One region of the Vulcanococcus sp. CPBay_Sum15L08_68 genome, then DNA from elsewhere that is predicted to be linked to it. Evidence: riboswitches for the same ligand, from Rfam matches in the RefSeq annotation. Region 1 holds a riboswitch; the other holds the start of a gene.
What was found. A riboswitch is a leader RNA that binds a small molecule or an ion and turns the genes downstream of it on or off. The one in region 1 is predicted to bind cobalamin.

Region 1 (9,309 bases):
GCGGTGTTTACGGGTCTGAAAGGACGTCTCTCCGAGACTCCACAACGGCTCTCTCTGCAGATGCAGCAGACCGCCGATGGATCATGGGTGGTGGGTGATGTCAGCTACCCCAGTGGGTTCCAGCTGAGCAGTGTTCTCTCTGGCTTGTTGAAGCAGTGATCCCTCTTCTCTGTCTCTGCGGCCCGTCCGCTGCCGGGAAAACCAGCATGACGCGAGCCCTGCAGGACCTTCTGGAGAGTGACGGCATCAGGGTGTTGCCACTGTCCTGTGATGACTACTACTGGCACGAATGGACCCCGGATGCGGTCTACGGCTACGACACCCCTGCCGGAATTGATGCCGAGGCTCTGCTTGCTGATCTGGAGCAGCTCTGCAGGGGGGACGCCACCAGCCTTCGCCGCTACGACATGGTCAGCCACCAGGCCCGGCACGAGCCTTTGATTCAGGCCTATGACCTGATTGTTCTCGAGGGCGCCTTTGGTCCCCAGCTCCTGCTGGAGGAGCCGCTGCTGCGATCGATGGTCTATCTGGAGCTCACGATGCCGCTGCGCCTCTGGCGACGCCTACTGCGTGATCGCCGTGAACGCGGGCATTCCTTGGCCTATGTGATTCGGCAGACCGTGCTGGAGACGCTGCCCGGGGAAAGGGAATTCATTCTTCCCTTGAAACCGCAAGCCGACCTGGTCATCCAAAACAGCACGGCAGGCCTTGCGACACTGACGGAACACGCCCGCTCCCTCCTGGTGCCATGACCCGTGACGATGGAGCGAGGCTGATCAATGGACCCGAGACGGCCAACACCACACTCCTTCTTGCCCACGGTGCAGGCGCACCGATGGATAGCCCCTGGATGAACACCGTGGCCGAAGGCATCGGCAATTGCGGTGTTCGGGTGGTGCGCTTCGAGTTCCCCTACATGCAGCGAAGTCGGGAGCTGGGTCGACGTTGTGGACCAGATCGACTCCCCAAGCTCCTGGATGCCTACCGCGAGGAGGTAATCCGCGAACAACAGCGGCAAGGTGGCGCCAATCTGTTCATCGCTGGGAAGTCCCTCGGAGGGCGCATCGCCAGCCTGCTCATCGACACGCTGAGCGACGTCCAGGGTTGCCTGTGCCTTGGCTATCCCTTCCATCCCCCAGGACAACCAGAGTCATTGCGCACCGACCATCTCGAGGTCATGCACTCCCCGTGCCTCATTCTCCAGGGGGAACGGGACAGCTTTGGACGCCGTGAGGAAGTGGAGCGCTATCCACTGGCCGCGTCGGTGGAGTTGACCTGGTTGCAGAGCGGAGATCACAGCTTTAAGCCCACCAAGGCCTCCGGACTCACTGAGTCAGACAACTTGCAGGCCGCCATCGACCACTGTCAGAACTTCATGACCCATCACCAGCGCGGGTAGCCCAGGCGACGGAAGAACAAGGGCAGTGTGACCAACACTTGTGGAGCCAACACGGCCACCGAACAATGCGCGAGGTCGTCTTTCGCGTTTCCTGCTCAGCTGAAAACCTGCAAGCCCAAAGTGAGCAACCGCAGCTGAGCATTCGCTCCAGCAACCTTGAGGAACTGCACTACGCAGCTCGGGATGCCTTGATGAACCACTTCGGCCCCAGCCATGGGGCCTATCGGGTTCGCTTTACGCGCTGAGGGTCTCGAGCGCCTGGGGGATGCGCTGGAACATGTAGCCCAAGCCCCGAGCGGTGAGGATCAGTTCCGGGTTTTCGGGATCATCCTCGAGCTTGGCCCGCAGCCGGGAGATGTGCACATCCACCACTCGGCTGTCGGAGGAGCGCTCGGGCTTATAGCCCCAGACCTTCTCCAGCATGTCCAGGCGACTGATCGGTTCGCCAGACCGGCTAAGCAGAAGCTCAAGCAGGTTGAACTCCATGCCGGTCAGTCGGATGCGCTCATCGCCCCGATGGGCCTGACGCTTGTTGAAGTCGATGCTGAGGTCACCCACGACCACCACATGGGCCGTGCGGCCGGGCCCGGCCACCCCATTGGCCTGAACAGAGCTGACGCGCCGCATGACGCAGCGAATTCGCGCCTCCAGCTCCTTCGGGCTGAAAGGTTTCACCATGTAGTCGTCGGCGCCAAGCTGCAGACCCGTGATCCGGTCTGCCACATCGCCGAGGGCGGTCAACAGGATGATCGGGACCTCCGACTGGGCACGAATGCGCTCGGTCACGGCAAAACCGTCGAGCTCCGGCATCATCACGTCGAGAACCACGACATCCGGTTCTGATGCGCGGAAATGCTCGAGTGCCTGGGCTCCGTTCTCGGCAAGGGTCACTTCGTGACCAAGCATCACCAGGCGGGTCTCAAGGATTCGACGAATGTTCTCTTCGTCATCTGCGACCAGGATCTTGAGGGGAGCGGTCGTCGTCGCTTCAGTCATCAAGAGGGGATCAGATGCTGTTCTGAATCAACGAATAGCCGAGTGGGTTCCCGTTTATGAAGGAACAACAGGCTTTGTAACGAAGCCGCGGCGGGACTGTCCCTGACTGCTTAGTTCTCCTGTTCTGTGAAGGCGTCCAGCAGAACGGGCACCGTCACGATCGGGTCAAAGCTCGTAATCGCAGGCTGCGGAGTGGGCTCGGCCTGACGGCGGAAACGATTCGAACTGGTCCGACTGGGGGCCGGCGAGCTCGCCTGAGGGGAGGCGCTTGGTTGGTCCGCCTCGGAGCGGCGACGGATTGGATTACGCCGGGTCGCCTCTGGACGGGTCGTGGACAGTGGCCGCTGGATCGGTTGGTCCTTCAACTCCCCGCGGAGCTGGTTCAGTAGCCGAAAATGGCCGGTGGTGTTGTATTTCCGCAGCAGCGACGGATCCCAAGCCATTAGCGCTGGTCTGTAAGACCCTCAGCCTATTGGGCAGCGCGGGTGCAGGAGAAGCGTGATAAATTGTTGCGGTGACAACTGGAAGTCGATCCGGGTTCGGGTTAACCGAAACGTTGGGTCTAATCCCTGTCTCCACCAATCATTTCACGGATTATGTCGAGGCTCGTCGGTCTTCAGGCTCCTGACTTCACCGCCACTGCAGTGGTCGATCAGGAATTCAAGGAGGTGACCCTCTCCTCATACCGCGGCAAGTACGTGGTGCTGTTCTTCTACCCCCTGGATTTCACCTTCGTCTGCCCGACGGAGATCACGGCCTTCTCCGATCGCTACAGCGAGTTCTCCAGCCGTAACTGTGAAGTCCTGGGCGTCTCCGTGGACAGCCAGTTCTCTCACCTCGCCTGGGTGCAGACCGACCGTAAGAACGGTGGTCTCGGCGACATCGCCTATCCCCTGGTCGCTGACCTGAAGAAGGACATCGCCCGTTCCTACGAGGTGCTGGACGAGGAAGCCGGTGTGGCCCTGCGCGGTCTGTTCATCATCGATCCCGATGGTGTGATCATGCAGAGCACCATCAACAACCTGCCCGTCGGCCGCAGTGTTGACGAGACCCTGCGTCTGCTCCAGGCCTTCCAGCACATCCGCAACCACCCCGACGAGGTCTGCCCCGCCAACTGGACCCCTGGCGAGAAGACCATGAACCCCGATCCCGTGAAGAGCAAGGAGTTCTTCGCTGCTGTGAACTGATCCCCAGTTCCCATCGATCTACGGGGGCCGAGAGGCCCCCTTTTTTATGTTCAATCAGGGGCTGCCAGGCTCAGTTCCCCTGTCGCACCGTCCAACTGCGCTGGAACGCCGAGGGGAAGTGCCATGTTGGGCCGCCCGTGGCCGACTGGTAGCTGATGCACCAGCGGGATACCCAAGTTGCCGAGCCGCTCCTCGAGGATCTCCTCCATTGAGAAGTCCCCTGGCAAGACATCGTCCTCAGCCCAGCTGAAGCGCCCTAGGCCAATCCCCCGCACACCATCGAGCAACCCTGAGCTGCGCCACTGCGTGAGCTGCCGATCGACGCGATAGGGAGCTTCACCGGTGTCCTCCAGCACCAAGATCTTGTCCCGCAGGGCGGGAAGCCAAGGCGTACCGATCAAGCTCGTGGCGATGGTGAGGTTGCTCACCACCAGTGCTCCGCGGGCGATGCCTGGCCGTAGACGCCGGCCCTGAAGGGATGCCACAGGCCTCCCCTTGAGCAGAGAAGACAGGCGTTCCCACTGAAGGTCCGATCCGCCAAACCAGCCATGCACCCCACCGCAACTGCCTGCGGCGAGTTGGGCGAGGAGCACCGCTGAGCAATCTGAAAACCCAACACACCAGCGTGGGGTGGCCGGGATGGACCAGCCCTGCTCGAGCACGCGTGCACTACCCCAGCCCGCCCCGACCAAGAACAGTGCATCAATGGAGGGATCGAGCCAGGCCTGCCGCAGGGAGGAGGCGCGCTGCTCATCCGTCCCGGAGAACCAACGCCACTGGCCCAAGAGTTCAGGCGGAGTGAGAAGCCGCCAACCCTCCTGCCGGCAGCGCCGCCGCAGGAGCTCCAACGTCGGATCCTCTCGCTCAAGCCAGGTGCCTGGTGCGAGCGCTGCAATCCGTGCTCCCGGCTTCAACGGTGCCGGGCCGCGCTGCGTCGCTGCTCGGGAGCGGGCAGCCAGGGGAACCGCTGCCGCTAGTGCCCCAAGGAGCAGCTCACGGCGGCGCCAGGGTTTCATCCCAACAGGCTGGCCAACAGACGGCGTCCATCGACCCCACCGGTCGCTGGGTCACAGGCCCGTTCGGGGTGGGGCATCAGGCCGAGCACATTGCCCTGGGCATTGGTCAGGCCAGCCACGTCGGCGACAGAGCCGTTGGGATTGCGGCAGTAGCGCAACACCACTTGGCCTTGGTCCTCAAGGGCCTTGAGGTCATCGGGAGCGGCCTGGTAGCGCCCCTCTCCATGGGCGATAGGGAAATTCACCACCTCGCCGCTGCTGTAGCCCTGCAGCCAGCTGCACTGGCCCGGCTCAACGCGAAGATCCGTGGGCTCGCAGATGAAGTGGAGTTTCTGGTTACGGGTCAGGGCGCCTGGCAAGAGGCCCATCTCGGTCAGCACCTGGAAGCCATTGCAGATTCCCAGCACGCGACCGCCGCGCTTCGCGAAGGCCGCGACTTCCTCCAGCACAGGGGCGAAGCGCGCAATCGCTCCGCAGCGCAGGTAGTCGCCGTAGCTGAATCCGCCTGGAATCACCACGGCATCAAGACCACTCAGATCCCGCTCCTCATGCCAGAGGAAGCGGGTTTCGATGCCCAAACAGCCCTGGGCTGCCCACTGGACATCCCGGTCACAGTTTGAGCCGGGAAAAACAACGACACCAAGGGTCATGGCTCAGGCTCCAGCGCTGGAGTCGTCCTTGAGCTCGAGGGTCCAGTCCTCGATCACGGGATTGGCCAACAACCGGTCACTCAACAGCTCCAACTGCTGACGGGCGGTCTGGGCGTCAGGAGCCTCAAGCTCCACCTCCACGGCCTTACCGATCCGCAATTTGCCGATGCCATCGACACCCAGGCGTGAGGCAGCGGCTCGGGTGGCTTCACCAGCGGGATCGAGCACGGAGGGCCTCAGGGAGACCAACACACGGGCAGAGAAGACGGGCACCTGAGCTCTAGGTGGGGTTTGTTAAATCTTGGCAGGCCGGCTGACGCTGGACCCGGCTGTGGTCAGGTTGGAGGGGGTCCTAAGGGGTCGCCGTGGATCGCTTGCCGCTGCTGACTGGGCTGCTGACAGCCTGGGCACTCCTCACCACCCAGGTCGCCAAAGGGGAGGAACCCTTTTCGCTTCCGCTCGAATGCCAGCTCGAATCGGCCCGTTGGCAGCCCTGCACGCTGACCGTTGAACGGCTCGGGGAGCACTGGTGGCTCCAGGTCGGTGGGCGCCGACTGGACTTTCACCACGACGGACGGGGACAGATCGAACTTCAGGAGGCGGCAAGAGAGCCCCGGCTTGTTCAGCCCCACTGGAGATCTGAGCAGGCCCTCTGCTGGGGGGGCATCTGCGCCAAAGGAGCCTTGCCGCTGGACTAGCCCAGACCGGCGATCAACTGATCCTTCAGGGCTGAACCCTTGAGGGACAGGCCCAGGGCGACAAGCTCCAGACCGTCGTCGTTGGGGCGCTCCAGCCGCGAACCGCTGTCAAACCAACACTCCAGACGCGGGCCAACCGCCTGAATCTGCAGCGGGTGGGTTTTACCAGGCAGCCAAGCCCGTCCCTTGAGACGCAGCAGGCCTTGGTCTGTAATGCAAGCCGGCAACAGGGCTTCGAGCTGGGCTTTGTTGGTCACTCCCTGCCACCGGAAGGCAACCGACTCCATCGCCACGTGGGTGTGGTCATGGTGATCGTGGTCGTGGTCGTGGTCGTGGTGATGATCGTCGTCGTGTTCGGGGCGATCGAGTCCCATCAGCAGAGCCGCTGGGACGTCGCCGCGGGCCATGGGCAGAACAGACACGCCGCTGCGGACCTGGTCGCTCAAGCGGCGGCGGAGACGGTCGACGGCCTCCTCGCTTAAACAATCCGCCCGGCTCATCAGCACGAGATCGGCGGCCTCGAGCTGATCGTCGAAGAGCGCGTTGATGTCACTGAGGTGATCCAGGCTTGGATCGGCCTGTCGTTGGGCCTCGAGGGCACTGGGATCGGCAACGACACTTCCGCCACTCAATGCCTCACCGTCGACAACGGTCACCACGCCCGTCACACGGGTCTTGGTGCGAATCTCAGGCCAGCGGAAGGCCTGCACCAGGGGCACGGGCAGGGCGAGGCCACTGGTTTCGACGACGATTCCATCGAGTTGGTCAGCGCGCTGCAGCAACTGCTGCATGACCGGCAGAAACTCGTCCTGGACGGTGCAGCAGAGGCAACCGTTGGCCAGCTCAACGACCCGTCCGTCGAGCTCATCCTCAGGGCAAAAGCCGCAGCTGCGAATCAGATCGCCATCGATCCCCACCTCACCAAACTCGTTCACCAGAACGGCAAGCCGCAGGCCACTGGAGACCAGCAGCTGACGCAACAGTGTCGATTTACCAGCGCCAAGAAACCCGGTCACCACCGTGACCGGGAGGCGTGATGCGGGTGCCACAGTCATGGTCAGGCGACGAGCGCGGTCCAGGTGAAGGCGGCGCCGATGCCGACCATCACACCGGCGAGGAGCTGTTTCTGGCTCAGCGGGAGCTCCTGGCTGAAGCGACGCAGGCCAACGAGGGAGAGGGTCAACAGAGCGCCTTGGCTGAGCAACAAACCCAGCAGGTAGAAGGCAATGGGGGTGGACTCCCAGCCAATCACCGAGGCGCTGAGCACATAACCGTGCAGAGCGAAGGCGGGAATCAAGCTGAGGGCAGGAAGACGGCCCACGATCACGAGGCCCTCGACCACCAGGGAGAGGGAGACCAGTGCCTCGGCACCAGGCAGACCGGGCAACCAAAGACCCAGTGCCGTGGCGCTGAGGCCCACCAGCAGCAACGCCATGGTCCAACGCATGGAGCGTTGAAAGCCGACCAGGGCCAGGGCAATCAGAAAGAGCAGATGGTCAGGCCCCAGCAGCGGGTGGGCCAGACCACTGATCAATCCACTCACCGGTGAGGGAACCAGCGCCATGGACTCCATCGGGTGATGGGCCAGAGCTGGCGCGGCAGAGAGGGAAGCCAGCAGGAGCGCAGGGGCCCCGAAACGCTTGAACATCAATAGGACTGGTCCGCGCCAGGTGATTTATGGGAGTGAACCGGCGGGCGTTCTGACTGGAGCCCTGGGGACAGGACTCTTCACAGCTGCGGGACAGCGCCGGAATTACACCGGACTTTCCCCGTTTCCTCCTCGGGCTGATCCCCCGAAGAACCGGAGCACTGAGCCTAAGCGCTGATTAACGACAGGCCAGGCTTTCGCGGGTATCGACACCCGTACGTGGATTGACGCCGCTGGCCCGGGCACAAAGGGCCTTCTGCTGCGGAAGGTCCAGAACCGCGTCGGTGAAGTCCGTGCCTTCGATGACCGCGCCGGTGAACTTGCTGTTCATCAGCATCGCGTTGCGAAAGACCGCACCGCTGAGGTCAGCGTTGTCAAAGCGGGTGGCGAAGGCCACGGCATCCTCGAGATCAGCCGCCGAGAGGTTGGCGTTTTGCAGATTGGCGGTGTTGAACACGGCCCCGCGCAGGTCGGTCTCACTGAGGTCAAACCCCTCCATGGAGGCCTTTAGAAACTCCTGCTGCTGAAGGTTTCGGCCGTGCATGTCCGGTTGCAGGTCCTGAGCGCTGCGCTGACCACGTAGTTCGGGGGCGGTAATCGCCAAGGCCGGGGAGGCCACTGGAAGAACAGAGGCCAGCAGCAGAACAACGCCGAGGGCGAGGGTGCTCAATGAGCGGGCCACGAGCAACTGAATGAGCGCAACGAGGTTCCGCACTGCAGCTTTAACTTGGGCGCTCAAGTTATTGCAGGCGGATACCGGAGCGCGACCGATGAGCAAGACCCTTCGGGTGGTGGTCCCTCCCCATCCCCTCATTGGCCATTGGCTGACCGTGTTGCGGGATCGAGAGACCCCTCAGCCCCTCTTTGCAACGGCCATGGCCGAACTGGGTCGATGGTTGACCTATGAGGCCATGCGGGACTGGATTCCTTACCAGCGGGTGCAGGTGCAGACACCACTGGCCCAGACGGAAGGGACCATCGTTGACGGTTCGATTCCGGTACTGGCTGTGCCGATCCTCCGAGCTGGATTGGGGCTATGGGACGGAGCCAAGTCGGTGATCCCTAGCGCTGCCGTCGCCCACATGGGCCTGCAACGGGATGAGGCCAGCGGTCGCTGCCGCTGTTACTTCAACGGTCTTCCGGAGACCATCCCCGCCAATGCAGGGGTGCTGGTCTTTGAACCCATGGTGGCCACTGCTGGAACGCTCCTGAACGTGCTCGAACAGCTGGAGACCAAGGGGGTGACTGGCCAACGGGTGCGGGTGATCTCAACCCTTGCCGCCAGTCCCGGGTTGAAAACCCTCGGTGAGCGCTACAGCGATCTGACCATCTACACCGGCTGTATCGACGCCGAGTTGGACGATCAGCAGCGCATCGTTCCTGGCTTAGGTGACGCTGGCGACCGTCTGTATGGCAGGCCGCAGTCAGGCTTCGTAGGCTGAGGCAACTTCAAAGCAGGTCCACGCGATGTCCAACCGAGACGGCGGTTCAGGTTCTCTGAGCACCCTCTTGGTTGGTGCTGTGATCGGTGCCGCTGGCTTTGCCTGGTGGCTCTATTCCGAGGCTGAGCGGCGCCAGCAAAACACCCGGCAACAGCGAAGCCTGCGCCTAAGTCGGCTGGCCGATCACGACGATCAAGCCTTTGACCCCAACAGCGACCGCCCGGTGGTCCGGGAGGTTGAACTCCAGGACAAGGTTCAAGAGCTCAACCAAGC
Region 2 (19,142 bases), on a different contig from region 1:
ACTGAAGATCATTCCTAAACCGATCAAGCAGGCTTTTTGGCTACCGGCGCAATAGCTGCAGGGGCAGGGTCGCCATGCAGATAACCCCAATCACGGGACCTGGGGGGAGATTGATCGAAGGCTGTACCGCAACAACGAAGCCAGCACCGGAGAGCAGCAATCCCCAAAGGGCTGAGCGAAGCAGGGCCTGCTGAAGACTCCTGGCCTTGGGCATCGCCAACAGGGCAGGTGCGGCCATCAGACTCACAACCAACACAATGCCAACGGCGCTCACCGCACTGACGACCGCCGCCGCTGCAACGAGCGTCAGCAAGAAATGCAGGGTGTTGACCCGCAAGCCAGCAGCCTGAGCGCCAACAGGATCAACCCCGAGATAGACGTACTGGCGATAGCGAAGCGCCAACAGCGTCACGATCAGGGCCAAGGCCACGAGGCTTTGGATCAGCTCACGGGGACCGGCGGCCAGGAGGTCCCCAAACAGCACTGCCTCGAGATCAACCCGAATCCCCAACAAGGGAATGAGCAGCACACCCAGGCCCAGCGATCCGGCCAAGACCGAATTCAGAACAGCCTCTCTGTTGCGATCACCCTGGGGCAGGGCACTGGTCATCCGTTCAGCCACCAAGGCAAAGAGCACCCCGCTGATCAATCCGCCGAGGCCCGGCTCAATGCCCCAAAAGAGGGCGACGGCTAGTCCAGGCAAGACCGCGTGGGAAATCAGATTGACCTGAAAAAGCCGGCGCTGAACCAAAAGTGCCGTCCCCGCCAAGGGACAGAGCATGCCCACCACCAGGGCGATCGCGAAGGGGGTGAGCCACCAAGAGTCAGCCATAGGATCTGGAACTACGTCCAAAGCGGAAGCGCATGCCCTCCCAGGTTGCCGGCATCAGCGAGCGGCAGCAGCTGATCATCCAGCACCTGGAGGAGGCCAACCAAGAGCTGTCGGGACAGGACTTGCACGCCCGTCTGCGAGCCAGCAACAGTCCGATGGGTCTGGCCACGGTCTACAGGCACCTGCGCCAACTGCAGCAACGGGGACAGATCCGCTGCAGACATCTGCCCAGTGGAGAAGCTCTGTTTGCCCCGTTGGGGCGAGACGAACACCACATCACCTGCGTGGACTGCGGCACAACGGCTGTGCTCAAGCGCTGCCCTGTGCACCATGTCGACCTCGAGACAGAGGACAGCCAAGGGTTCGCACTGCTCTTCCACACCCTGGAGTTTTTTGGCCTCTGCGAGCAGTGCCAGTCCCGTCAACGCGACTAACCACAGCATTGATGGCCGACTCTCAAGTCACCCAATGAGCGCCGGACCGTCTCCGGTGCCCCTTGAGCGAGCAGGGCTCGATCCAACACAAGTACTTGGTCGTAGCTATCCAGGTCACTTCCCCAGTCATGACTGCTGACGACGAGGGTCAAGCCTGAGTCGCAGAGTTGACGCATCACCTGCAACAAGTTGGTGCGCGAGGGAGGGTCAATCGCCGCACAGGGCTCATCGAGAAGCAAGAGACTTGCCGGCTGCAACAACGTTCGGGCCAACAGAGCGCGTTGCTGCTGACCTCCTGAGAGTTCGTCCAATCGGCGCGAACCCAATCCAGCAAGACCAACCCGTTGCAGCACGGCCTCGACATCGCAACAACCAGGTCGACGCCCCAGAAGGCGACCCAGTGCGACCAACTCCTGCACCGTGATCGGGAAGGTCCAATCGATCGCGCCCCGCTGGGGCATCAAAGCGATTTGATGTCGAGCCAGCGCCGGTGTGAGCGGGGAACCCGACAGCTCCATGACACCGGAGGTCACCGGCAACTGACCTTCCAGGGCATGGAGCAAGGTGCTTTTACCCGCACCATTCGGCCCCACCAAGGCGGTTAACGACCCTGGCTTGATATGGAAGGAAACATCCTCAAGGACCAGTTGAGGACCGCGATGCACACACAGGTTTTGAACGCGAAGCACAGCGGTCCAACCTCTTGAGATCAACCTATCTGGACTTCCCCCTAAAAGCGAAGAGTGACGCCAGTCCCGACGTGATGCTGGAATCCAACACCCCAGCCTTCACCGGCCTGGGAGCTATAGACGGCCTCCCAGTGGGCAAAAGCGACAACGTTCTCGCTGATGGGATATTCGAATTCAATCTCACCACCCCAATCCGTACGCTGCGGAAGATTCGCGTACCGACCAGGGGTATAAAAGCGTGGACCGCCTGAGAGGGTCACATTGAGCTGGTCATAGTTAAAACCGAATCCCGCCCAAGTGTCGGTGTAATTACCGAGATAGGTCCCATCGCTGTCCCATCCCGAGTGATTGCTGGCCGAGACAAAAAGGCCATCGACAACGTTCTCCAGACCATCGCCCAAGGCGAAATTGACATCACCGTCGCCAAAGGCATAGATCGCGCCTGCCTGCAACTCATTACGCAAGCCCAGCTGATCGTCGTCTTGCGTCCGCGTGATGTAGTACGGCTTCCAGGTGGCCTGGATACTTAGGTTTTGATTGGGCTGATAGCGAGCAGAGAGGTAACCCTTGATATCCGTACGCCTCCAGGGGCTGGCCGATGTCACGCCCTCTTCTGAATGGCCCTCTTCGGCATGGCCCTCATCGTCATGCTCATCTTCTTCGTGCACCTCTTCAGGCCCATGGACATGGACTTGCCCGTAGAAGTGCTCGGCCTCACCCCAGACCAGTGCGGGTCCAATGGCCGCCTCGATCGCAAAGCTGCCCTCGTTACTGAGCCCCCACTCAAGAACCGTCCCAAAGAGACCATCGATGGCGTAATGCCTGGGTTGCCCCTGAATGTTGTTCTCCAGCCCGCCATGGCCTTCGATGGTGATCACCGGAGAGGCCTTGTATTCACCTGGCTTGAGCTCTTCACCCCCCGGTCCACCATGCGCCAGAGCCGGCATCGACAGGGCCAGGGCGCAACCTGTCGCCCATGACAAACGCTTAAAACAAGTCACGGCCGAAGAGACAACCATTGAATTGAACGATTTGGATTAAAAGAAGGGCCTGGAGTGAAGAACTAGATCGCTTTCCAGCGCGATGCAATTTGGTCTCCAGATGAACGGTCACAACGACCTCCCTGGGCATTCACGAGGGTGCACACATTGGAGACAAAGGTGGCCACGTAGCTTTTTCCCTTTGCGACACCATCGACGACGAGAGGTTGCCCATAGACAGGTACGCCCGAGGTCTTACTGATGCGGCGCAATGTTTTCGAGGTTGCTTTCGATTCTGAGAACAAAACCTTGGTCCCCGACGCTTGCGCAGCCTGAGAAATCTCTCGAAGGCTGCTGGGACGCAGCGGACCACCGGATGCGAATGACCGCATCAACGGCACATAACGAATTTGATAACGCCTGGCCAACGACGAGAGCGCGTCATGCTCCGTCAGAACAACGCGATGGGCCTTAGGGACTGTCGCGAACTGGGCCGCAGCCCAACGGTCTAATTGGGTCAAGACGGAATCAACCCGCGCGACGCGCGCATCAATAGAGCCCCGGGCCGAGGGAGCAACACCACTCTTGAGTTGCCGAGAGACCACCTTGGCCATCGCCGCAGCCTGAAGAGGGTTGTGCCAGACATGCGGATCGCGACCAGGACTGGACGGCACGGCGACTTCCGCCACCTTCACCGTCCGCTTCAGCCGGCCAAGGCGCTCCAGCGCCGGACTCAGCCGGTAGCCATTCAGGAAGACCACCGAAGCCGACTGGATGGATGCGCGATCCCGGGCACTGAGTCGGTAGTCATGGGGGTCCGCGCCGTCCGGGACCAGACAGGCCACCGCAACGGTGGGACCGGCCACGGTGCGGACGAGGTCGCAAAGAATCCCATTCACCGCGACCACGGGCTGCGTAGCGGCGGCCGACCCAGCACCCATCACAGTCAAGCCGGCCGCCACGAGCCCGCCACCCAAGAGCACAGAACAGCGAACCAAAGCCACCGAGCAACCAAGGGAATGATAACAGTTCTCACTCTCAATGTCAGCATGGGTCGTTGCCAGGCCGCGATCCGATCACCAGGCTGTGGATGGGACTGTCTTTGCCTGAGTGATGCGATTCCCCAAACGTTCTGGTGCTCATACCGCATGGATCGCTGCAGGCCTACTCGCCCTCGCCGCCTGCCAATCGCCCAGCGCAGACCCAACGGCAATGAGCGGCCCACAAAAAGAGGTCTATGCCTACAACGAGGGAGCCATCACAGCCCTGGAAGGCCATCTCCTGGCCGCGATCGAGCTCTCTCCCGATCGCTTTGATCCTGAAGATGACCACGACCATGAGGCCCTGATCAAACAGACCCGGGCGACCGCCACGAGCTACACCGACGCTCTGCAGAGCATTCAGGCCGATCTCAAGGATGGCCCCTGCAAAAGCGCCCAAGCGGCCTACCTCAAGCTCGAGCAACAGGAACTCGGCGTGATTAACGCGATGCTCGATGCCCTCTCCGATGGCGATGGCGCTGGAGCCAAAGCCGCGGCCAAGACCTACAAGGACCTCACCAGCTCAGCCGAAAGCCAAACCATCGACCAGACCTATCTGAAGGCCTGTGGCTTGAGCAGCGTCTAAAGCTGCAGGCCACGTCCCAGACTGAGGGGATCGATCCCAGCCGCAGCAAGCCGCCTTCACCATGAGCAGCAGCCTGATGGAACAGGCCCCTAGCGGGCTTCCCGTGACCATCCTCACGGGCTTCCTTGGCGCAGGAAAAACCACGCTGCTCAACCACATCCTCAGCAACCAGCAGGGCGTCAAAACCGCTGTGCTGGTCAACGAGTTTGGAGAGATCGGCATCGACAACGACCTGATCATCGCCACCGGCGAGGACATGGTCGAACTCAGCAATGGCTGCATCTGCTGCTCCATCAATGGAGAGCTGCTGGACGCCGTCTACCGGATCCTCGATCGCCCAGATCCGGTCGACTATCTGGTGGTGGAGACCACTGGACTGGCTGACCCGCTGCCGGTGGCCATGACCTTCCTCGGCAGCGATCTACGGGATCAGACCCGGCTCGACTCGATCATCACCCTGGTCGATGCTGAGAACTTCAGCGACGAGATCCTCGATGGGGAGGTGGCCCGGGCCCAGGTGGTCTATGGGGACATCCTTCTGCTGAACAAGTGCGACCTCGTGAGCGAGGAGCGCCTCACTGCGGTGGAAGACAAGCTGCGGGAGATCAAAACCGATGCGCGGATCCTGCGCTCGGTCAAAGGGGAGGTCAATCTGCCGCTGCTGCTCAGCGTGGGCCTCTTCGAAAGCGACAAGGTGGCTGCGCAGCAAAACCACGACGACTGCGACCACGACCACGGTCACTGCGTCCATGAGCACGACCACGATCATTCCCACGACCACCACGACCACAGCAACTGCGATCACGACCACGGGCACTGCGAGCACGACCACGGTCATTCACACGATCACAGTCACGATCACGGGCACTCCCACGACCATTCCCACGCGGATCACCTCGCCATCGAGGGATTCACGTCCCTCTCCTTCAATGCCGAGGGGCCCTTTTCCCTGCGGAAGTTTCAGAACTTCCTCGACAACCAGCTGCCTGCGGGGGTCTTCCGGGCCAAGGGAATCCTCTGGTTCAACGAGAGCAGCAAGCGCCACGTCTTCCACCTGGCCGGCAAGCGTTTCTCCATCGACGACAGCGAGTGGAGCAAGCCCAGCGACCGCAAAAACCAATTGGTCGTGATCGGCAAAAACCTCGACCACGCCAAGATCCGCAAGCAACTTCAGGCCTGCGTCGCCAAAGATGCCGGCAAGGGCTTCTCCTGAAGCGATAATCCGAGCAGCGGTTTCCTGGACCCAGCCCAGGAAGGCAACGAGGAAAGTCCGGTGTGACTCCGGCACTGTCCCGCAGCTGTGATGGGAGCGCCCGCTCCTCAGTCAGAACGCTCGCCGCCCTCACCCCCCCAAAAAAACCTCAGCACCGGCGCGGACCGGATCTGCCATGAACTCGAAACTGACCCGATCGCTGCTGACCAGCACTGCAGCTGGACTGGGACTGAGCCTGCTCTCCATGCTCCCGGCCGGTGCCCATGGCAGCGCCGACCATGGCGTCATGGGTGGCGCCCTGCACCCCCTGCTCGGACTGGATCACCTGCTGATGCTGGTGACCGTCGGTCTCTGTGTTGCCCAGGCCGGGCGCCCGTTGCTGACCACTGCCGTTGCTGGCGCGCTTCTGGGTTCGATCGTGGGCAGCTTTGGCGGGCAACTGCCCGGGGCTGAAGTGCTTGCAGCACTGGCGATCTCGGCTGTTGCTGCCGTGCTTGTTCTGGTGCTGCGCGGTCACTGCGGTCGTTCGATCCTGGCCCTCGCCGTTGGCGGGGCCGTCGCCCTGCACGCCATGCTCCATGGCCTGGAGTCCAGTGGCAGCTCCTTCTGGTGGATTGGCGCCCTGCTGAGCTCCGCTGCGGTGGTGGGCGGCAGCGCCTGGCTGAGTCAGCGGTTTGACCGCAAGCTGGCCAGCCTCGGGGCCGGGCTGCTGGTTCTGGCGGGCGGCCTGCTGGCGATTGCACCCCTCTGAGCTGCAGCATCCGCGACAGCAGAAGCGAAAAACGCCGTTATGGTGTGTCGAACCGCATCCCCCGGATGGCCGAGTTCACTGCACTCACAACGGTTCTGGGGCTCGTCGGTCTGATTTTCTGGCTCGCCACCGACTCGGACGATGACAACGGCGGCGGCGGTTTGATGCAACCGTCGCTCGTGCCGGTCCGGGTCAACCGCCGCTGATCAAACCTCGTCCTCCTGCTGGGAACAAGCGGGACAAAGCGCCCGCACGTTCAAGACGCAGTTGAGCAGCTGAAAGCCGTGTAGAGCCGCTGCTTCACCGCCGGCCTGAAGCACCGCTTCACTTTCAAACTCCTCGGTGTGTCCGCAGCGGGCACAGACCAAGTGGTGGTGGTCCCGGTGCGCCTCATCACTGGCCAGCTCAAAGCGCCGTCCCCCTTCGGGCAGCTCCAACTCGCAGAGCAGCTCCATCGAGCTCAGTAGCCGCAAGGTGCGATACACCGTGGCCAGGGAGACCCGCTCCTCCGCCTTCAGCAGGCGCTGATGCACCTCCTCGGCACTGAGATGACTTCCCTCGCCCAGACGCTCAAACAGGGCCAAGACCCGTTGCCGCTGGGGCGTCAGACGCTGTCCGCGGTCATGCAGCGAGCTGCGTAAGGCATCGGCCTGCACCGGGGAGACGGGACCAGCGGGCAAGACGCTCTCTCAGGGCACTTCTCAACAATACCCACTGTTGCGAAGTGCCGCCAGGTCCCGGCGGGCAGCGGCGGCCATCAGACAATCCGCCAGGGAGACCACGAGCCTGTAGCTCAGGGCCACCGCCAGCAGGGGGGCCTCGGGGACCGACACCGCCAGGCGCAGCACCAACACCGCCTCAAACACCCCCAGCCCCCCAGGGGCAGCAGGCACCACCAGCCCAGCCGTCCAGGCCAGGGCGAACCCGGACAACCAGCCCCACCAGCTCAGTTGAACGCTCAGGTCAAAGGCTTGAACGCAGCAGGCGAAGCCTCCGAAGCGGCAGAGAACAAAGACCAACTCCGCCAGCAGGGGCAGCCAGGGATAGCCCGGCAAGCGCAGGCTCCCTGGGGTCAGGCCGGCGGGATCAACCTCCAGGGCTTGGGCGCGGCGGCGCTCCAGACCCTCCAGCAGAGGGTTTAACCAACGCGGCACCAGGGCCAGCAAAGGCAGCAGGCCCAACAGCCCCAGCCCTCCCCCCAGGGCCACCAGCGCCAAGGCCGCCACCGCCATCAAGAGCGGATCCAGCAGGACGGTCCCCAGGGCCTGCCGACCACTCAGGGGTTGGCGGCAGGGTCCACCAGCGCGCAGGGCCCGAACCCGCGTGACCAGGTGCCACACCCCACCGGGCAGGTACTTGCGCAGGTTCGACTCGAGGAAGAGCAGCAGCACAGGCGTCCAGCGCGGTGCCGCACCGAACCAGCGCAGCACCACTCCCCACGCCAAGCCATTGACCACCAGGCTCAAGGCACTCAGCCCGAGGCCCAAGGCGAGCCAGAGCCAGGACTGACGATCCAGGCTGAGCTGCAAGAGCTGGCTGCCGTGGGAGACCACGGCCGTCAGAACAAATGCAAAGCTCGCCGCACTCACCCAAAGCCGGGCGCCCCCAGGCAGAGAGAGCCCCCTCAGCCGCTGGATCACGGCTGCTCCTCCAACCAGCGGAGCAGCTCTGCGCGCAGCTGATCCAGGGGCAGCTGCCGCTGCTGCGCCAAGGGAATCAAGTCCTCCAGTTCCGGCTTGCAGAGCGCGCTGCCATCGGGGCGGATGGAGCGCTTGAAGCGCACGGGCCCCCAGGGCGTCTGCCGCTGCTCGATCTGCCGAGGCAGGGCCCAGCGCTGCTGCTGCTGCTCACGCACCCCCAGGCTGCTGCCATAGCGCCACCAGATCGCCCGCAGGGCCTCCGCCTGCTCCGGCCAGGCCAATGCTGTGATCAAGCTGCCCGCGCGTCCCTTCTTCATCACGACCGGCTGGGCAAAGACCTCCAACGCCCCGGCCTCCCGCAGGGCCTCCTGGAGGAAGGCCACATCCTCCGGGGTGGCATCGTCGATCTGGGCCTGCTGCTGCACAACGGTCTGCAACTCGGGCGCGCTGCTAGCGGGGACATCCGCCTCAGCCAGGAGCAGGCGCAACTGATTCGGGCGATCCAACTCGCGCGTGCCCAGCCCGATCCCCAGCCGGCTCGGACGCAGGGACGGCGCCGGCGCGAAGCACTCTGCCCAGGCCACCATCAGGGCCAATCCCGTCGGCGTCGTCAATTCCGCTGCAGGAAAGCCCGCACTCGTGGCGAGCGGAACCCCATGGCGCGTGGCCAGCTCCAGCACCGCGGGCACCGGCACCGGCAGCAGGCCGTGGGCACTCTTGACCTGGCCATGGCCAGCGGGTGGAGGACTGCAGATCAGGCGCTCAACCCCGAAGTGCTGCAAGCCAGCGCAGACGCCGACCACATCCACCAGGGCATCCAGGGCCCCCACCTCATGGAAATGCACCTGCTCGGGCGGGTGGCCATGGACCGCGCCTTCCGCCTCCGCCAGCACCCCAAAGGCCCTCAACACCGACTCACGGAGTGCCGGCGGCCAATCGGCTGCCTGAATCTGCTCCTTGAGGCTCGCCCAGTGGCGATGGGGGGGCTGCCGCTCCAGCAGCTCCACCTCCAGATGCAAGCCACGCAGTCCTGCGCTGCGGCGCTCCTCCAGCTGCAGGCGATAGAGCCCAGCCAAACCCAAGGCCGCCAGGGGTTGGTGGACCACCTCCTCAGGCAGTCCGCAGTCGAACAGGGCCGCCAGGAGCATGTTCCCGGCCAATCCCGTCGGGCAATCCACCACCGCCAGGGATCCCATCAGGCCTCCTGCAGAAGCTGCTCCGCACTGGCCTGAAGCTGCTCGCGGTGCTGCTCCAGCCACTGCTGCACCTCGCGGCGGGCGCGACGCTGCTCGTTTTGCGCCGTCATCACATCGTGTCCGGAGAGGCCCCAGAGCCGTCCCAGCAGAGCCCGGTCATCGGCGCCGCCGCGGGAGCCGCCGTACTCGACAACCTCCGCCACCATCCCCGCCAGAAGCACCCGGCTCCAACGCCGCAGATCCTCCAGCGGCATCTTCACCTGGGCGGGAGGTTCCAATTCGGTGCTGCCGTTCACGCGCAAACCATGGCGCAAACAGGCGCGGCTGCCCACCAGAACCTGCTTCACCGGCAACTGGTTCTCTGCGGCCAGCAGCAGGTGTCCGGCCTCATGCACAGCAATCCGCCGGAGCCGGGAGCGACCCAGACCAAAGGGCAAGGCCTCCGCCAGCAGATGTCCGCCGAGGCCACCGAAGCGGGCCGCATCCAGCGTCAGGGCCGTCAGTGCCCCACCCGCTGCTCCGGCAATCAGCCAGGGGGAGAGGCCCAGCACAGGGCCCACAACGGAGACAACACTGATGCCCGCCACAGCAACACCGGCCCGCAACGCCGCCGTTGATCCCTGATCGGAGCTGGCCAGACGCACCTAGCGGCGAGCACCGCGGGGACCGCCGCGACCGCGGCCGGCCCGTTGGGGCACAGGAGCAATGACTTCGTGGTTCTCAACCTGCAGGGTTTGACCCTCGCGGCGCAGATCCAATGAAACGAAGTGGCGCAGATGGGCGGGATCCACCTGGCCCTTCAGCTGGAGCTTGAACGGGGTTGGGCGGCGACCGTCAGGCCTGGGCTGCTGGCGAATCTTGACGACCAGATCACCGTCCTCTGGACGGGTGTAGATCAGCTCGCCGCGCACCGAGAAATAACCATCGCCTTCGGGCAGGTCATCCCCCTCATCGGCACTCTCCTCGGGGGAGAGGGTGCTGGGTTCCCAGACCCCCACCAGCTGGAGATGGAGCTGATCAGGATCGCGGAAACGGGGATAGGCCACCCAGAGGTGGGGCTTGCTCAGGTCCAAGTGACGACGCATCAGCGTCAGCACGCGTCCAAGGACAACGGCATCAATCTCTGAGCCGTCCTCGGTCTGGATCACTCCACGGGTGAGCTGATCTGCATCAGCCGGCACGTAAGTCCCCCGCACCACGCCGATGGCGCGGTACTGCATCGGTTCTGTGACCGGGGAAATGGGGTGTTGACGCATCGTGGCTGAAACCCTCTGGGCGCTCGTGAAATCCATCGCCCGCTGGACAATGTACCGAGCTTGCAAAAAGGGCCCAGACTGAGGCCCACTTGCAGGTTCCTCGATGCCGGCACGCGGCCGCACCAACCAGCGCGATGGCGTGCTCATCGCCCTGGTGGCATCGGGGCTGGTGACGGTGTCACTCACCGGCGGCTGGCTGCTGGGTCAGCACCAAGCCCTCAAAGCCCAGGGCAGCCCCGAGGGCAGCAATGAGCGCCAAATTGCCCTGCTGCAAGCCCGCCTCGGCGACGGATCCGCCAGCAACGCGGATCAGCAGCGGCTCATCGATCTGTTGATTCAGCAAGGTCAATCCCAGGAGGCCAGCCTCGTGCTGGAGCGCCTGGCCGATCAGCAGCCGCAAAACTGGCAGCTGCGTCTGCTGCTGGCGGAGCTCCGCCGCGACAACAACGACCGCCCCGGGGCTGAGCGGGAGTTACGCCAGATCCTCAACCTCAAGCCCGATCGGATTGAAGCGCTGCAGTTGCTCACCCTGATCCAACTGGAGCAGGGGCGCGGCGCCGAAGCCGAGGCCCAGCTCAAGACCCTGCTGGAGGCCAGCAGTAAACCCACCCCCCAGCCACAAAAGCTGGGTCTTGGCCTACTGCTGGGTGATCTGCGCCAGCGGCAAGGAAAGAGCGCGGACGCCTTAGCCCTCTATGGACAGCTCGCCAAAGATTTCCCGCGAGACCCCAGACCTCTTCTTGCCATTGCCTTGCTGAAACAAGACCAAGGCGACCTCGCGGGAGCTGGTCAGGCCCTGGCGGACGCCCAGGCCAGGCAACCGGAAAAGAAAGACCCACGCCTGGATCGTGTCGCCGCCAGCTGGGGACTCGACAGCCTCAGGGAGAACAAAAAGAGCGCTAAGGAGCCGTCACCAGCGGAGAAGAAGCCCCAGAGCTAGGGGGAGCCGCCTGGCTGTCGAGCTGACGCAGTGCCGCGTCAATGGCGTCGCCGGGGTCGGTGGCGTCATCCATCGCCGAGCTGCGCCGCAGCTTGTTCATCAGGTCGATCGGATTCGTGCTGTCCAGCAGCGACCCGCCCTTTCGACTGGTGCCACCGGGGCCCTGATCAAAAACGCTCGGCTCGGGAGCAAGGTTCGTGTTGCCGGACTGGGCGCGAGCCGCGAGGGGCAGCACTGCGGCGGCCGCGATCAAGGCCGCGGTGAGTCCCCGGTACATGGCACTTCGATCGAACAGCTTGGCGGGAATGCTAGGAGCAGCCCCAAGCCACCTCCCATCGATGCGCATCGCCAGCTGGAACGTCAATTCCGTGCGGACCCGCCTGGATCAAGTGTTGGCCTGGCTGCAGACCCATGAACCGGATGTGCTCTGCCTGCAGGAGACCAAGGTCAGCGACGACCTGTTCCCGCTGCAGGCCTTTGAGCAGATCGGCTACCACTGCGCCATCAGCGGACAGAAGGCCTACAACGGCGTCGCCCTGATCAGCCGAGAGCCGCTGGAGGACGTCCAGGTGGGCTTCGACGCCCTGCTCCCGGACGCGGGGCCGCTCAGCGAACAAAAACGGGTGATCAGCGGAATGCTCGATGGGGTGAGGATCCTGAACCTCTACGTCCCCAATGGCAGCTCCCTGAAGAGCGAGAAATACCCCTACAAGCTTGAGTGGCTGGCCTGCCTGCAGCGCTACCTGGCGGTGCAGGAGGAGCAGGGGGATCCGCTCTGCATGGTGGGGGACTTCAACATCGGTCTGGAGGACCGGGATCTACCGGACCCGCAACGCCTCAGCGGCACGATCATGGCCAGCGATCCAGAGCGCACAGCCCTGCGCGCCGCCCTCGCTGATCGCCTCACGGATGTCTTTCGTGTCTTTGAACCGGGCAGTGGGCACTGGAGCTGGTGGGACTACCGCAGCGGGGCCTGGGACCGGGACCTGGGCTGGCGCATCGACCACATCTATCTCTCAGAGGAGCTCCTGGGCTGCGCCACCGGCTGCGTCATCGACAAACAGCCCCGCGGCAATGTCCAACCCAGTGACCATGCCCCGGTGGTGGTGAACCTGGCCTGGCCGCCGGAAGAGGACGAAGACGAGGACAGCTGGCCCTAGTAGAGCTCGACCCCCTCGGGTAGGCGCTGGCCCTCCTCCTTCAGCTCCACCCAGCGACGGGCCGATTCTCCGCAGCTCTTCGGGGTGGGGAAGATCTTGCCGGGGTTGGCCAGGCCGTCTGGATCAAAGGCCCGCCGCACCAGTTGCATCGTCTCGAGGTCATCGGGACTGAACATCCAGTCCATGTAGCAGCGCTTGTCGCTGCCCACCCCGTGTTCACCACTGATGCTGCCGCCGGCATCGAGGCAGAGCTTCAAGATGGCTGCCCCCAAGGCCGTGACCCGCTCGTTCACGCCGGGCTCATCGGCGCGATACAGGATCAAGGGGTGGAGGTTGCCATCACCGGCGTGGAAGACGTTGGCCACCGCCAGACCGTGCTCCTCGCTCAGTCGCTCAATCGCCGCCAAAACCCGCGGCAGGGCCGTCCGCGGCACCACCCCGTCCTGCAGGTAGTAATTGGGGAATTGGCGGCCCAGGGCTGAAATCGCACTCTTGCGGCCCTTCCAAAGGCGATCGCGCTCTTCCTGACTCCAGGCCTCACGGACCCCACCGGCTCCGGCCTCCCGGCAGAGCTCCGCGGCCATCTGCACCGACTCCTGCACCTCCAGGGGGTGCCCGTCGAGTTCCACCAACAGAACAGCTGCGGCCTCGCGGGGGTACTCATCCACGCCGAAGAAGTCATTGACCGCATGGATGCAGCGGCGATCCATGATTTCCATGCCCGCCGGCAGGACCCCAGCGGCGGTCACCAGACGCACGGCCTCGCCCGCCGCCTCCATCGAGGCGAAGTCCGCCAACAGCACCGCCACGCAGGCCGGTTGCCGCAACAGGCGCAGGGTGATGGCCGTCGCAATCCCCAGGGTTCCCTCACTACCGATGAACACCCCACGCAGGTCCAGCTCGGGGGTCTCCGCCATGCCCGAACCCAGGGTCGTCACGCTGCCATCGGGGAGGACCACCTCCATCGAAAGGACGTGGTTGCTCGTCACGCCGTACTTCAGGCAGTGCACCCCGCCGGAGTTCTCCGCCACGTTCCCGCCGATGCTGCAGGCCACCTGGCTGGAGGGATCGGGGGCGTAATAGAAGCCATCGCCGGCGACCGCCCGCGTCACCCAGCTGTTGATCACCCCGGGCTCCACGGTGATGCGCTCATTGGGGAGATCAATGGCGATCACCCGGCGCATGCGGCTGGTGGCGATGACCAGCGCGGGCTGCTCCGCCAAGGCTCCGCCCGAGAGGCCCGTGCCGCTGCCTCGGGCGATGAATGGAACCTGAAGCTCGTTGCAAAGGCGCACCACCGCCGCCACCTCAGCGGTGGTCTCCGGCAAAACCACCAAGGGCGGTTGATGGCGATGCAGCGTCAAACCATCGCAGTCGTAGGCCAGCAACTCCTGACGCTTGGCCACCACCGAGCGCGCCGGCAGCAGGGCCTTCAATCGGCGCTCAACCAAGCCCCAGTCTGGATTCACAGCGATTGTGGGGACGCCCAACGACCTTAACGAGCTGGCACGGTCTCGACCGCTTGGGCGGTGATTGCGTAAGGATGGGCGACGCTTAAGGCCCATTTGGGGTCTCGAGCCCCAATCCAGTCTGCGGATTCCGTTTTGACCTCGGCTCCTGTCTCGGCACCTGTGCACAACACCACCCGTTCCCAGGAACTCTTCAGTGCCGCCCAGAAGCTGATGCCCGGCGGCGTCAGTTCACCCGTGCGCGCCTTCCGTTCGGTGGGCGGCCAGCCGATCGTCTTTGACCGCGTCAAAGGGGCCTACGCCTGGGACGTCGATGGCAACCGCTACATCGACTACATCGGCAGCTGGGGCCCTGCCATCTGCGGCCATGCCCACCCTGAGGTGATCAGCGCGCTGCACGACGCCCTGGAGAAAGGCACGAGCTTCGGCGCCCCCTGCGCCCTCGAGAACCAGCTGGCCGAGATGGTGATCGATGCCGTCCCCTCCGTGGAGATGGTGCGCTTCGTCAACAGCGGCACCGAGGCCTGCATGTCGGTGCTGCGCCTGATGCGCGCCTTCACCGGCCGCGAAAAGATCATCAAGTTCGAAGGCTGCTACCACGGCCACGCGGACATGTTCCTGGTGAAGGCCGGCTCCGGTGTGGCCACCCTGGGCCTGCCCGATTCCCCTGGCGTGCCGCGCACCACCGCCGCCAGCACCCTCACCGCTCCTTACAACGACCTGGAAGCGGTCAAGCAACTCTTTGCTGAGAACCCCGGTGAGATCGCCGGTGTGATCCTCGAGCCGATCGTCGGCAACGCGGGCTTCATCACCCCCGAGCCCGGCTTCCTCGAGGGCATTCGTGAGCTGACCAAGGAGAACGGCGCCCTGCTGGTCTTCGATGAAGTGATGACCGGCTTCCGCATCAGCTACGGCGGTGCCCAGGCCAAGTTCGGCGTCACCCCTGACCTGACCACCATGGGCAAGGTCATTGGCGGCGGACTGCCCGTGGGTGCCTACGGCGGCCGCGCCGACATCATGAGCATGGTGGCCCCCGCCGGCCCGATGTATCAGGCCGGCACCCTCAGCGGAAACCCCCTGGCCATGACCGCTGGCATCAAGACCCTGGAGTTGCTGAAGCAACCCGGCAGCTACGAGCGCCTTGAAGCGATGACCAGCCGCCTGATCGCCGGAATCATGGATGGCGCCCGCAGCGCGGGTCTGCCCATCACCGGTGGTTCGGTGAGCGCCATGTTCGGCTTCTTCCTCTGCGAGGGTCCGGTGCGCAACTTCGAAGAGGCCAAAGCCGCCGATGCGGAGCGCTTCGGCAAGGTGCACCGCGCCATGCTCGAGCGCGGCATCTACCTGGCCCCCAGCGCCTTTGAGGCGGGCTTCACCTCCTTGGCCCACTCCGACGAAGACATCGACACCACCATCGCGGCCTTCCGCGAGTGCTTCGCCGCGGTGGCCTGACGATGCAGCGGCGGGGCCTGCTGCGGGCTGCGGCCACAGCGGCGGGCTCCGCGGGAGCAGCCTCCTTACTGGGTGCCTGCCGCATCCGCAAAGTCGGTGATGCCTCCGGGGTCGCACGGCCCCAGGTGCGCTGGCGCATGGCCACCAGCTGGCCCCACTCCCTGGACACGATTTTTGGCGGCGCCCAGACCATCAGCCGCCGGGTCGCGGAACTGAGCGAGGGCAGCTTCCAGATCGAGCCCTATGCCGCCGGGGAACTGGTGCCGGGCCTGGAAGTGCTCGACGCCGTGCAAAACGGCTCCGTCGAATGCGGCCACACCTCCAGCTACTACTACGTCGGCAAGAACCCCGCGCTGGCCTTCGGCACCTCCGTGCCCTTTGGCCTGACGGCCCAGCAGCAGAACGCCTGGCTCTATGAGGGTGGCGGCAATGAGGCCATCAATCGCCTCTACGCCGATTTCGGTGTGATCAGCTTCCCGGCGGGGAACACCGGAGCCCAAATGGGCGGCTGGTTCAAACGGGAACTGGAGGGACTCCAGTCCCTGCGGGGCCTAAAGATGCGCATCCCCGGCCTGGGGGGCAAGGTCATGGCCTCCCTCGGGGTGAACGTTCAGGTCCTACCGGGCGGCGAGATCTACCTGGCCCTTGATCGTGGCGCCATCGATGCGGCGGAGTGGACCGGCCCCTACGACGACGAGAAGCTCGGCCTCCCCCGGGCGGCCCGCTTCTACTACTACCCAGGCTGGTGGGAACCAGGTCCGACCCTCGCGGCCCTGGTGAACCAGAGCGCCTGGCGCGCCCTTCCGGCGGACTATCAGGCGATGTTCAGCACGGCCTGCTACGAAGCGAACCTCTCGATGCTGAGCCGCTACGACAGCCTCAACGGTCAGGCCCTGCAGCGCCTGATTACAGGCGGGACCCAATTGCGTGCCTACGACGAAGCGATCCTGACGGCAGCCCGCGAGGCCAGCGACCAGCTCTACGCCGACACGGCACGGACGAACCAGGATTTCAAAACGCTCTACGCCGGCTGGCAGACCTTCCGTGAGCAGATCTGGGCCTGGAACCGGGTGAATCAGCTCTCCTACGCCAGCTTCAGCTACGGCCAACCCCGCTGATGGCGCGCTTGGACTGGCCTGATCAGATCGATCGACTGAACCAGGGTGCCGCCTGGATTGGTCGCTGGTCCATCCTGCTGATGTTGGTGGTCGGGGCCTGGAATGTGGTCGGGCGCTACCTCGGCCTGGCCCTGGGGCTGAGCCTGAGCTCCAACGCCCTGATCGAGGCCCAGTGGGCCCTGTTTTCCATCGCCTTTCTGCTGGGGCTGGGCTACACGCTCCAGCGCAATGGCCATGTCCGCGTGGATGTGCTCCACAGCCGCTGGTCCGCCCGCAAACAACGGCGGGTTGAACTCGGCGGGACGTTGCTGCTGCTGCTGCCCTTCGCGGTCATGGTGCTGCTGGTCTCGCTACTGCCCGCCCTGCAGTCCTGGCAGATCTGGGAGCAGTCGCCGGATCCCAACGGCCTGCCGCGCTACTGGATCAAAAGCTTGATCCCCCTGGGCTTTGGCTTGTTGGCGCTGCAGGGGCTGGCCCAGGCGCTGCGCCTGAGGCGTGAGCGCTGATGGAACTGGAGGCCTTCGGCTACGTCATCACCTTTTTCCCCGGCGAGGTGCTGGGGCCCGCGATGTTCATCGCCCTGGTGCTGGCGCTACTGAGCGGCTACCCGGTGGCCTTCGGCCTGGGCGGCATCTCGGTGCTCTTCGCCCTGTTGGGGATGGCCGTTGGGGTGATTGAACCCCAGTTCCTGACGGCGCTGCCCCAGCGGATCTTCGGGATCATGAGCAACTTCACGTTGCTGGCGATTCCAGCCTTCGTGTTCATGGGGGCCATGCTCGAGCGCTCGGGCATCGCCGAACGATTGCTTGTGGCCATGGGCCAACTGCTGCGGGGAGTCCGCGGCGGCCTGGCCCTGGCGGTGGTGCTGGTGGGGGCGCTCCTCGCCGCAACCACCGGTGTCGTCGCCGCCACGGTCACCACCATGGGACTGATCTCCCTGCCGGTGATGCTGCGGGCGGGCTACGACCGTTCCCTGGCCACAGGAGTCATTGCCGCCTCCGGCACCCTGGGCCAGATCATTCCGCCGAGCATCGTGCTGGTGGTACTTGGCGACCAGTTGGGGGTCTCCGTTGGCGACCTGTTTCTGGGGGCGCTGATCCCCGGGGTACTGATGACCGCGGGCTTCGCGCTCTACGTCCTGGTCATCAGCAGCCTGAAGCCCGAGCTGGCACCAGCCCTCAATGCCGAGGCCGACTCCAGCCAGCCGAGCGGCAGGGCACTGTTGAAGGTGCTGCTGCCGCCCCTGGGCTTGATCCTGCTGGTGCTGGGCAGCATCTTTTTTGGCCTGGCCACCCCCACCGAAGCTGGAGCAATTGGGGCGATCGGAGCCATGGCCCTGGCGGCCCTGGAGGGGGGACTGAATCGCCGCGGCCTCAATCAGGTCTGCGACGACACCCTGCGCACCACCGCGATGGTGATGGCGATTCTGCTGGGGTCCACCGCCTTCAGCCTGGTCTTCCGCGGCGTGGGCGGCGATCAGCTGATCAGCGATCTGCTGCTCAACCTGCCGGGGGGCAAGGCGGGCTTTTTGCTGGTGAGCATGGCCGTGATCTTTGCCCTGGGCTTCTTCATCGACTTCTTTGAGATCGCGTTCATCGTCTTGCCCTTGCTGCTGCCCAGCGCGCGGCAGTTGCTGGGACCGGAGGCCCTGCTCTGGTTTGGGGTGCTGATCGGCGCGAACCTGCAGACCTCGTTCCTCTCGCCCCCCTTCGGCTTTGCCCTGTTCTTCCTCCGCGGGGTGGCCCCCGAGGAGGTCAGCACCCAGTCGATCTACCGCGGTGCCTGGCCCTTCATCGGCGTTCAACTCGCGGTCTTGCTGCTGATCGTCTGCTTCCCGCCCTTGGTGAACTGGCTGCCGTCGATGCTGCGCGTCTAGGGGCGCTCAGCCGCCGCCGCCGCATCCGGTCGACGGGGGTCAGCCACACCCCAACTGCCAAGGAGTCTCTCGGCGTCGTAGCGGACTTCCGCGGAGTTCGCTGACCCCATCGCTGGACGCAGCTGGAGTTGATGGCCCCGCTGCTCCAGCAGCCGCCAGGTGTCGGGACTCAACCCCTGCTCCGTGCTGATTTGATCAGGCCAGAGTTGGCTGTGGATCCGGGTCTCTGCCACCGCTGAGGCCAGGTTGAGGCCATGCACCAACCGGTTCAGCAGCACCTGCAGAACTGTGGTGATGATCCGGCTTCCGCCGGGACTGCCCGTGGCCAGCAGGGGCCTGCCATCGGCGTGGAACACCAGGGTCGGGGTCATCGAGCTGAGGGGACGGCGTTCTGGGGCGATGGCGTTCTGGCTGCCCTGGCGCAGGCCGTAGGCATTGGGCGCTCCGGGCTTGGCCGTGAAGTCGTCCATCTCGTTATTGAGCAGGAACCCGGCGCCAGGAACGCTGATG

Region 2: another riboswitch for cobalamin. It lies ahead of QZ189_RS01650 (HupE/UreJ family protein); the one in region 1 lies ahead of QZ189_RS09315 (HupE/UreJ family protein).

Annotation. Positions count from the first base shown of each region.
Region 1 is NZ_JAFMFX010000063.1:834-10,142, reverse strand. It holds gene QZ189_RS09375 (DUF3828 domain-containing protein) at 1-159, shown strand, start outside; gene QZ189_RS09370 (nucleoside kinase) at 156-752, shown strand; gene QZ189_RS09365 (alpha/beta family hydrolase) at 749-1,399, shown strand; gene QZ189_RS09360 (hypothetical protein) at 1,465-1,644, shown strand; gene rpaB (response regulator transcription factor RpaB) at 1,634-2,395, opposite strand; gene QZ189_RS09350 (hypothetical protein) at 2,506-2,838, opposite strand; gene QZ189_RS09345 (peroxiredoxin) at 2,992-3,582, shown strand; gene QZ189_RS09340 (LD-carboxypeptidase) at 3,633-4,598, opposite strand; gene purQ (phosphoribosylformylglycinamidine synthase subunit PurQ) at 4,595-5,248, opposite strand; gene purS (phosphoribosylformylglycinamidine synthase subunit PurS) at 5,252-5,521, opposite strand; gene QZ189_RS09325 (hypothetical protein) at 5,614-5,946, shown strand; gene cobW (cobalamin biosynthesis protein CobW) at 5,943-7,001, opposite strand; gene QZ189_RS09315 (HupE/UreJ family protein) at 7,004-7,594, opposite strand; cobalamin riboswitch at 7,619-7,767, opposite strand; gene QZ189_RS09310 (pentapeptide repeat-containing protein) at 7,773-8,309, opposite strand; gene upp (uracil phosphoribosyltransferase) at 8,365-9,036, shown strand; gene QZ189_RS09300 (hypothetical protein) at 9,062-9,309, shown strand, end outside.
Region 2 is NZ_JAFMFX010000005.1:103-19,244, forward strand. It holds gene QZ189_RS01615 (metal ABC transporter permease) at 41-832, opposite strand; gene QZ189_RS01620 (transcriptional repressor) at 865-1,266, shown strand; gene QZ189_RS01625 (ATP-binding cassette domain-containing protein) at 1,263-1,955, opposite strand; gene QZ189_RS01630 (hypothetical protein) at 1,997-2,902, opposite strand; gene QZ189_RS01635 (metal ABC transporter substrate-binding protein) at 3,019-3,843, opposite strand; gene QZ189_RS01640 (hypothetical protein) at 4,148-4,561, shown strand; gene QZ189_RS01645 (GTP-binding protein) at 4,623-5,774, shown strand; cobalamin riboswitch at 5,775-5,917, shown strand; gene QZ189_RS01650 (HupE/UreJ family protein) at 5,950-6,525, shown strand; gene QZ189_RS01655 (hypothetical protein) at 6,591-6,731, shown strand; gene QZ189_RS01660 (Fur family transcriptional regulator) at 6,732-7,205, opposite strand; gene QZ189_RS01665 (lysylphosphatidylglycerol synthase domain-containing protein) at 7,227-8,165, opposite strand; gene larC (nickel pincer cofactor biosynthesis protein LarC) at 8,162-9,361, opposite strand; gene QZ189_RS01675 (hypothetical protein) at 9,361-9,999, opposite strand; gene QZ189_RS01680 (hypothetical protein) at 10,006-10,617, opposite strand; gene QZ189_RS01685 (tetratricopeptide repeat protein) at 10,721-11,557, shown strand; gene QZ189_RS01690 (hypothetical protein) at 11,517-11,834, opposite strand; gene xth (exodeoxyribonuclease III) at 11,896-12,717, shown strand; gene QZ189_RS01700 (FAD-linked oxidase C-terminal domain-containing protein) at 12,714-14,186, opposite strand; gene hemL (glutamate-1-semialdehyde 2,1-aminomutase) at 14,400-15,638, shown strand; gene QZ189_RS01710 (TRAP transporter substrate-binding protein) at 15,641-16,756, shown strand; gene QZ189_RS01715 (TRAP transporter small permease subunit) at 16,756-17,262, shown strand; gene QZ189_RS01720 (TRAP transporter large permease subunit) at 17,262-18,632, shown strand; gene ggt (gamma-glutamyltransferase) at 18,629-19,142, opposite strand, start outside.